DNA from 2 places in the Pseudomonas sp. X10 genome. Region 1 is predicted to be linked to the other one. Evidence: riboswitches for the same ligand, from Rfam matches in the RefSeq annotation. Region 1 holds a riboswitch; the other holds the start of a gene.
What was found. A riboswitch is a leader RNA that binds a small molecule or an ion and turns the genes downstream of it on or off. The one in region 1 is predicted to bind thiamine pyrophosphate.
Positions count from the first base shown of each region.

Region 2: it holds a riboswitch for thiamine pyrophosphate, as region 1 does, so the genes downstream of both, ACYU03_RS14605 (TenA family protein) here and thiC (phosphomethylpyrimidine synthase ThiC) in region 1, are expected to answer to the same signal.

Region 1 covers NZ_CM142677.1:5,184,089-5,188,501, reverse strand. Annotated here, with positions in the region: gene waaA (lipid IV(A) 3-deoxy-D-manno-octulosonic acid transferase) at 1-500, shown strand, start outside; gene ACYU03_RS23610 (TolC family outer membrane protein) at 646-2,082, opposite strand; TPP riboswitch at 2,243-2,349, shown strand; gene thiC (phosphomethylpyrimidine synthase ThiC) at 2,505-4,391, shown strand.
Region 2 covers NZ_CM142677.1:3,203,944-3,208,356, forward strand. Annotated here, with positions in the region: gene ACYU03_RS14595 (LysR family transcriptional regulator) at 1-503, shown strand, start outside; gene tenA (thiaminase II) at 623-1,288, opposite strand; gene ACYU03_RS14605 (TenA family protein) at 1,285-1,932, opposite strand; TPP riboswitch at 2,010-2,124, opposite strand; gene ACYU03_RS14610 (hypothetical protein) at 2,189-2,332, opposite strand; gene ACYU03_RS14615 (MFS transporter) at 2,389-3,024, shown strand; gene ACYU03_RS14620 (cyclase family protein) at 3,368-4,303, shown strand; gene ACYU03_RS14625 (amino acid ABC transporter ATP-binding protein) at 4,331-4,413, opposite strand, start outside.

The DNA of each region.
Region 1 (4,413 bases):
AACTGCTCCAGAGCCATGGCGATGCCTTGCTGATCCTGGTGCCTCGGCATCCGGAGCGTTTCGATTCGGTGCATGCGCAGTGCCGTGAGCAATTCGCCACGGTGCGGCGCTCCTCCGGCGCGGCAGTCGAGGCGCAAACCCAGGTGCTGCTTGGCGACACCATGGGCGAGTTGCTGTTCCTCTATGCGCTGGCCGACATTGCCTTCGTCGGTGGCAGCCTGGTGCCCAACGGCGGGCACAACCTGCTGGAGCCGGCGGCCTTGTCATTGCCGGTGATCAGTGGGCCGCACCTGTTCAACTTCCTGGAGATCGCTGCGATGCTGCGCGAGGCGGGCGCCTTACAGGAGGTCGACGATGCCGAAGGCCTGGCCACGGCGGTGCGCCGGTTGATCGAACTGCCCCAGGATGCCCAGCGCATGGGGGAGGCGGGCAGGGCGGTGATGCAGGCCAACCAGGGGGCGTTGCAGCGCTTGCTGGATGGGCTGGGGCGCTTGATCTAGAGCGAGTAGGAGCCAGCGGTCGAGGGCAACGCCCTCGCCTTGCTGACTTGCTGCCTGCACTGGCCCATCACGGACCAGTCTGGCGCCGAATCGGCGTACCGGTAGAGCGGCGATCACACGCCTCAGGTGAGTGATTGGCGGTCCTTCACGGCCGCCGCTCGAAGTTCTTCGCCGCCGCTTCCGCCAGGTCCGGTGGCAGGAAGTCCTTGTCCGGGTTGTAGTCGGCCTTCAGGTAGCGACCCAGATCCTGCAGGTCCTGGGGGCTCAGGGTGCCGGCAGCTTGCTTCAGGCGCAGGTTGTCGAGGATGTAGTCGTAGCGGCTGTTGTTGTAGTCGCGAACCGAGGTGTACAGCTGGCGCTGTGCATCCAGCACGTCGACGATGTTGCGGGTGCCGACCTGGTAGCCGATCTCGGTGGCTTCCAAGGCACTCTGGTTGGAAATGATCGACTGTTTGCGCGCCTGCACTTGCTCTACATCGGTGTTCACCGCGCGGTGCAGGTTACGGGTGTTTTCCACCACCTGGCGGCGTAGGCTTTCGCGCTGTTGCTCGGTCTGGTTCAGGCGCTGGTAGGCCTCGCGGACCTGGGAGCTGGTCAGGCCGCCGCTGTAGATCGGGATGTTCAACTGCAGGCCGATACTGGTCTGCTCCACATCGCCACTGTAGCGTACGCCGGGCTGCGGCGCGGGGTTGGTGAAGCCAAGGTTGTCATTGTCGCCCCGCTGGTAGCGGGCCACTGCATCGAGGGTCGGGGCGTGGCCGGCCTTGCGTTGGCGCAGGGTCTCCTCGGCTGCAGTGACAGCGTGGTTGGTGGCCAGCAGGTTGAGGTTCTGGCGTGCGGCGGTCTCGACCCAGGCCTTGGCGTCGTTGGGCGTCGGCACCTGCACGGGCAAGGTGTGAACTACGCCTTGCAGCGAGCCGTACTCGCGGTTGGTCAGTGTCACCAGCGCTTCGAAGGCATCCTGCACCTGGCGCTCGGCGATGATCCGGTTGGCGCGGGCGGTGTCGTAGCTGGCCTGTGACTGCAGTACGTCGGTCTTGTCCGAGAGGCCGACATCGAAGCGTTCGTTGGATTGGTCGAGCTGGCGCTTGAAGGCCGCTTCTTCGGCCTTGGTCGAGGCCAGATTGTCCTGGGCGCGGAGCACTGCGAAGTAGCTCTCGGCGCTCTGCAGGATCAGGTTCTGCTCGGTCGCCGACAGTTCAAGGGCCGCTTGCTCGTTGACCGCTTCGGCCGCTTGCAACTGGAACCAGCGGTCGGCGCGGAAGATCGGCTGGGACAGGGTGGCGCTCCAGGCACTGCCGCTGCGGTTGGAGGTGATCGACGGTTCATCGAGCTTGGTGCGAGTGTTCATCATCTCGGCGCCGGCCGACAGATTCGGCAGCAGACCTGCGCGGGCTTGCGGGACGACTTCGCGGCGTGCGCCGTAATCGGCGCGGGCTGCGGCCAGGTCGGCGTTGTTGCCGACCGCTTCCTGATAGACGCTGACCAGGTCGGTCTTCACTGTCGTGGGCACATCCACTGCCCAGGCCACTCCATTGGAAGCACAAGACACGGCAATGGCCAGTGAGAGTTTGCGCAGCATAGGCAATCCTTGAACGAGTAAGAGAATTTCTGAACTGATGAGTATCGCGCGACAGGCAGTGTAGTGGTGCCGGCACCCGGCAACAATCCACCCTTTGCGCCATTCATCATCCCTGTGCTTGCACGCTTGGCTTTGATGACCACTCCAGTCTAGACTGGGCGCGTTCTTGTCGGGGTGCCTTGAAGCAAAGGCTGAGATCGGAAAGTTCCGGATCCCGTTGAACCTGATCAGGTTAGCGCCTGCGTAGGGAACAAGATTTCTCGCTTTCCCGGCGAGTCTCTTGTGCCAGGTCCGGGAATGTCGAACAGCTCGCAAGCTCAAGGCACACCGCGTATCCGGCACTGCACCATCACTGGTGTGTCCGCGTCTTTCAGGTTCTCCCCCGACATTCCACTGCTAGGAAGCCGTCTGGAGAGCCTGTGATGAGTAAACAAGAAAAAACGATCAACCTGAGCGAGTCCGCCCAGGTCGACCAGCAGTCCGTGCAACCCTTCACCCGTTCGCGCAAGGTTTATGTCGAAGGTTCGCGCCCTGACATCCGTGTGCCGATGCGCGAGATCAGCCTGGACGACACTCCCACCGACTTCGGCGGTGAAGCCAATGCCCCTGTGCTGGTTTACGACACTTCCGGCCCTTACACCGACCCTGAGGTCATCATCGACGTGCGTAAAGGCCTGGGCGATGTGCGCTCGGCCTGGATCGACGCCCGCGGCGACACCGAACGCCTGGCCGGCCTGAGCTCGAACTTCGGCCAGCAGCGGCTGAACGACGCCGAGCTGACCAAGCTGCGCTTCGCCCACGTACGTAACCCGCGCCGGGCCAAGACCGGTGCCAACGTCAGCCAGATGCACTATGCGCGCAAGGGCATCATCACCGCTGAGATGGAATACGTCGCCATCCGCGAGAACATGAAGCTGCAGGAAGCCCGCGCCGCCGGCTTGCTTGACCAGCAGCACCCAGGCCACAGTTTCGGCGCCAGCATCCCGAAGGAAATTACCCCCGAGTTCGTCCGCGAGGAAATCGCCCGCGGCCGCGCGATCATCCCGGCGAACATCAACCACACCGAGCTTGAGCCGATGATCATCGGCCGCAACTTCCTAGTGAAGATCAACGGCAACATCGGCAACAGCGCCTTGGGTTCCTCCATCGAGGAAGAGGTGGCCAAGCTGACCTGGGGTATCCGCTGGGGCTCGGACACGGTCATGGACCTGTCCACTGGCAAGCACATCCACGAGACCCGCGAGTGGATCATCCGCAACTCGCCGGTACCGATCGGCACCGTGCCGATCTACCAGGCCCTGGAGAAGGTTGGTGGCGTTGCCGAGGACCTGACCTGGGAGCTGTTCCGCGACACCCTGATCGAACAGGCCGAGCAGGGTGTGGACTACTTCACTATCCACGCCGGGGTGCTGCTGCGCTACGTGCCGCTGACCGCCAAGCGGGTCACCGGCATCGTCAGCCGTGGCGGCTCGATCATGGCCAAGTGGTGTCTTGCGCATCACAAGGAGAACTTCCTCTATACCCACTTCGAGGAAATCTGCGAAATCATGAAGGCCTACGACGTCAGCTTCTCGCTGGGCGATGGCCTGCGTCCCGGCTCGATCGCCGACGCGAATGACGAGGCGCAGTTCGGTGAGCTGGAAACCCTTGGCGAGTTGACCAAGATCGCCTGGAAGCATGATGTGCAGTGCATGATCGAAGGCCCGGGCCACGTGCCGATGCAATTGATCAAGGAGAACATGGACAAGCAGCTGGAGTGCTGCGACGAGGCGCCGTTCTATACCCTCGGCCCGCTGACCACCGACATCGCTCCAGGCTACGACCACATTACCTCCGGGATCGGTGCGGCGATGATCGGCTGGTTCGGTTGCGCCATGCTTTGCTATGTGACGCCGAAGGAGCACCTTGGCCTGCCGAACAAGGACGACGTCAAGACCGGCATCATCACCTACAAGATTGCCGCCCATGCCGCCGACCTCGCCAAAGGCCATCCTGGCGCGCAGATCCGTGACAACGCGTTGTCCAAGGCGCGTTTCGAGTTCCGCTGGGAAGACCAGTTCAACCTCGGCCTGGATCCGGACACCGCGCGGGCCTTCCACGACGAGACCCTGCCCAAGGAGTCGGCCAAGGTCGCGCACTTCTGCTCCATGTGCGGGCCGAAGTTCTGCTCGATGAAGATCACCCAGGAAGTGCGTGAGTACGCCGCCAACCAGCGCATCGCGGCGGTGGACGTGGCGGTCGAGGATGGCATGCGTGAGCAGGCCGAGCGGTTCCGCCAGGAAGGCAGCCAGTTGTACCAGAAGGTTTGATCCAGAGGCCAATGGCCGCATC
Region 2 (4,413 bases), 2.0 Mb from region 1:
TCGGCCTGAGCCTCAACCGCCAGCCCCAGCCACGTCTGGAGCAGCGCCTGTTCCTGCGTCAGCGCTACGCCTTCTTCTGCGGCAAGCACCACGGCCTGTTCGGCAAGAGCGATATCGCCGGGGGCGACCTGCAACGTGAAAACTTCGTCAGCTTCACCAGCGACCAGATCGGCGGCATGCTCTCGCCGCTGACCATCTTCCGCGACCAGCAAGGCTTCAGCGGACGCATCGTCGCGTCGTCGCCAAGCCTGGAGGAAGTGCGCCGGCTGGTGATCGCCGGCTTCGGCATCGGCTGCCTGCCCGAGCATGTGGTGGCGGCCGATGTGGAAGCAGGCTTGCTCTGGCGGCTGCCGCCGCATGAAGGGATCGCCGATGTGGACATCCACCTGTTGTGGAACCGGGATCAGCGCATGAGCCGGGCCGAGGCGGTGTTCATCGAGGCGTTGCAGGAAGGCCCGGATACGGGGCATGGCGCACGCCAGGGCAATGGAGAGGCGCCTTGATGATCTGCGCAGTCAACTGACGATGGGCCGCATGCGCTGATGCCGACGCATCGCCAGCTGATGACGCTGGCGCCTACCCCCTGCAGCGTCGACCGTAGGGCCAGGGCGACATGGCGTGCCTAGTTCGCACCATCCAGGCCCATTTGCCAGAAGTCGGCCTCCAGTTTCGAGGCCTGGGCAAAGATCGCCGCCAGTTCGACAAAGCGCTGCTCGGTCATGCTGCGCGCCGCCAATTCGTCCAGGTGCTTGCGCGCCGCGTCTGCGACGCCCTGGTAAGCCTCTCCGGCATATTCGCCAATCCACTCGCGGTAAGGGTGCGCCGCTAGGTCAGCGATACCGGTCGACAGCTTGCGGCCAATTTCCGCATAGCCGATCACGCACGGCGCAAGGGCTACGTGCAGGTCGAGCAGGTCGCCCGCAGCGCCGCAATCGAGCACGAAACGGGTATAGGCCACCGTCGCCTGATGCTCCGGTGCCGCCTCGATATCCGCCTGCGACAAGCCCCAGCGGGCGCACAAACGCAGGTGCAGGTCGGTCTCGTCGAGGATCGCCGCCAGGCCCGCCTGTGCCGCGCGGATATCCGAGGGGCGCCGGCTCTTGTAGGCCGCCAGTGCCCAGGCCCGGGCGAACTGGATCAGGAACAGGTAGTCCTGCACCAGGTAGGTACGGAAGGCACTCTCGCCCAAGGTGCCTTCGCCCATCTGGCGCACGAAGGCGTGGTCGACATAACTGTTCCATTGCGGCGCCGCTGCAGCCTTGAGACGCTCGAAGATGTCCATGCTCATACCTCCTCGTCGTAGACGGCATCGAAGAACTCAAGCTCCAGTGCCACCGTGCGCAGGAAGAAATCGGTGCTGATCGCAACCTCCTTCGGCCCGACCCGATCCAGTTCCGCCTGCAGGAAGGCCACGAAGTCACGGAATGCCGGGTTGTCGTGCAAGGTGATCCACTCGGCGTAAACGAAGTTCTCCGGCAATGGCTGCGGCGCCTTGAGCGCCCAGTCCAGGTACAAGCCTTCGGCGACATTGAGCACGGCCAACGCAGCGGCATACGAGCGGGTGGCCGCTGCCTCGCGCATGATCGCCTTGAAGCCGGCGGTGGGCACCGTGTCCTGCGGCTCGCTGCGCTGCGCCTCGCTGACGCCCAGAGCCTCGAAGGCGCGCAGGAAATAGGTGTTCTCCTCGCCCGAGATCATCCCTGCGAAACGCCCGAAGCGCAGACGTGCCTCGAAGGTGTCCGCCGTGGCGATGGCGGCGCCCAGGAGGGTTAGGAAGCTGTCGAGAAAACGATGGTCCTGCACCAGGTAGCGGACCATGACAGGGTCCGGCACGCTGCCGTCGAACAACTGGCTGACAAAGCGGTGCCCAACAGCGGCCGACCAGGTTGGCTCGCTCTGGCGGCGCAGGGTTTCAGTGAAGCGTTCGGTCATGGTGCTGTCCTCTGTGAGGTGACAGCGAGACCGTTGCCTGGGGCATGGAGCGGCCTCGCAGTGAGGCCGGCAAAAAGGCAGGTCCGAAATCCCATCCCTTCGCCGGCATGATCCGGATCAGGTTCGAAGGGTCACCGCGCTGCAGCTGCCAGCGGTTTCTCAGCCCGTTGCCGGGCTCCCCTTGGTGGTGCTCATGTATACAGCAGGTGCAGGGTATTGTCACCACCGCCGCCCCCATGTCGCGTCTTGGGTCCGATCAGTTGAAATACCGTACGTCCAGCCGCTCCACGAGAAAATCGATGAACACCCTCACCCGCTGCGGCAACTGCCGGCCCGGCCCGATGAACACCGCGTGCAGGGTGTCTTGCTCGCCACTGTCGAAATCCTCCAGCAACGGCACCAGGCGCCCCGCCTGGATATCCGCACCAACATGAAAGTTGGCCAGCCGGGCAATGCCTGCGCACCCAACTGGCTGCCCTTGGGCAGCCGGCGATCTGGTCGATGATGCTGATGACCATCCTCGGCTTTGGCGCCAGCTTTGCAGCCTTCACCTTCCTCACCCCGATCCTCACCGACATCACCGGCTTCTCCTCGGCTACCGCCAGCAGCCTACTGGTGGTGTTCGGCGTCGCCACGCTGATCGGCAACTTGGCCGGCGGACGCCTGGCCGACCGCCTCGGTTGGCAGCGCGCCCTGCGTCTGCTGTTCGTATTGCTGGCGGCGACCCTGGTGCTCTTGGGCCTGTCCCTGTCTTCGCCGGTGGCGATGGTGGTGCTGTTGTTCGTCTGGGGCGTGCTGGCCTTTGGTATGACCCCGGGCTTCCAGGCCGGCATGCTCGACACCGCCGAGCGCTACACACCCAGGGCCGTGGATTTCGCCTCGGGCCTGAACATCTCCGCCTTCAACCTCGGCATCACCTTGGGCGAGACCGCCGGCAGCCGCCTGGCAGGCACTGGCCAAGGTGCCGGATGGCGCAGCGCACGCAACCAGGCAAGGTGTAAGGCCAAACGACACTGTCGATTGCAGGTATCAAGGTATGCAAGCCCTGTAGGAGCGGGCTTGCCCGCGAGGCGTCGGCGCTGGCGCCACTAAAGTATCCCGGGCCGCCGTCCTAGGTCGTGCCAGCCCGGCCCTCCTGCAAGCCCACCCCGAGCCGCATACGTCAGGCAAGACTTCATCTGCCATCGGTTCTTGCCCCTGAGTCAAAAGTCATTGTCCCCAAGGCCGCTTTTTCCGCTGGCCGTGCATGCCGAGAATCCACCCATCCATTTCGACAGGTGATTCCCATGCCCCTTCCGCTTGCCTCGTTTGCCCTCACCCTCAGTGCCTTTGCGAGCCTCTGCGCCAACCGCTGCAACGCGGCGACGCCAAGGGCCTGACCGACTACCCCACGTTGGCCGGTACGGCCCACTGATCTGCCCAAGGAAAGAACCCTATGAAACGCTTCAAGCCCCTGCTGCTCGCCGCCGCGTTGACGGCCACCGCCCACACTGCCCTGGCCGCCGACTGGTACCCAGCCCCCTATGGCCCGGACGACGAGATCGGTGCTGCCAATCTGCTCACCCCCGAGGTCGTGAAGAAGGCCATCGGCCTGGTCACTACCGGCAAAACCTACTCCCTGGGCGTGCCAGTGAGCAGGGACCTGCCGGCCTTCCGTCACCGCAGCTTCCACCTCTACAACATCCAGCCCGGCGAACAGGCCGGGCAGACCCTGGGAGTGAACAAGTTCAGCTTCAACGATGAACTGGTCAACGGCTGGACCGGCGTCGGCACCCAGCTCAACGGCATCGGCCATATCGGCATCGACAACGTCTACTACAACGGCAACAAAGCCGCCGACTTCGTCACGGTCGAAGGCGTCACCAAGCTGGGCGTCGAGAAGGTGCCGCCGATGGTCACCCGCGGCGTGGTGCTGGACATGACCGTCCATTACGGCAAGGCCATCGTGCCCGGCGGTACTTCGTTTACCGTCGACGACGTCAAGGCGGTGCTGAAGAAGCAAGGCATCACCCTGCGCAAGGGCGATGTGGTGTTGTTCAACACCGGCTGGCTGGAGCTGATCGGCAAGGACAACCAGCAGTTCCTCGCCACCGAGCCGGGCATCGATCTGCCTGCCGCCCAGTGGCTGGCCGACCAGGGGATCGTTGCCTTCGGCGGCGACACCTGGGCGTCGGAGGTGTACCCCAACCCGACGGGTGAAGAGTTCCCGGTCAACCAGTTCATGCTCGCCAAGCGCGGCATCTACAACCTGGAACTGATCGACACCCGGGCCCTGGTGCGCGACAAGGCCTTCGAGTTCCTCTTCGTGCTGGGCCAGCCGCTGTACAAGGGCTCGACCCAGGTGAACGTCAACCCCGTGGCCATTCGCTGAGCATTACGGGGCACGCCTACCGCCAGGTCAGGCCTGTACCGCTCCGATGAAGTTCGCCAACTCCGGTGTCTTGGGCGCAGCGAACAACTCCCGGGGGTCACCCACTTCAT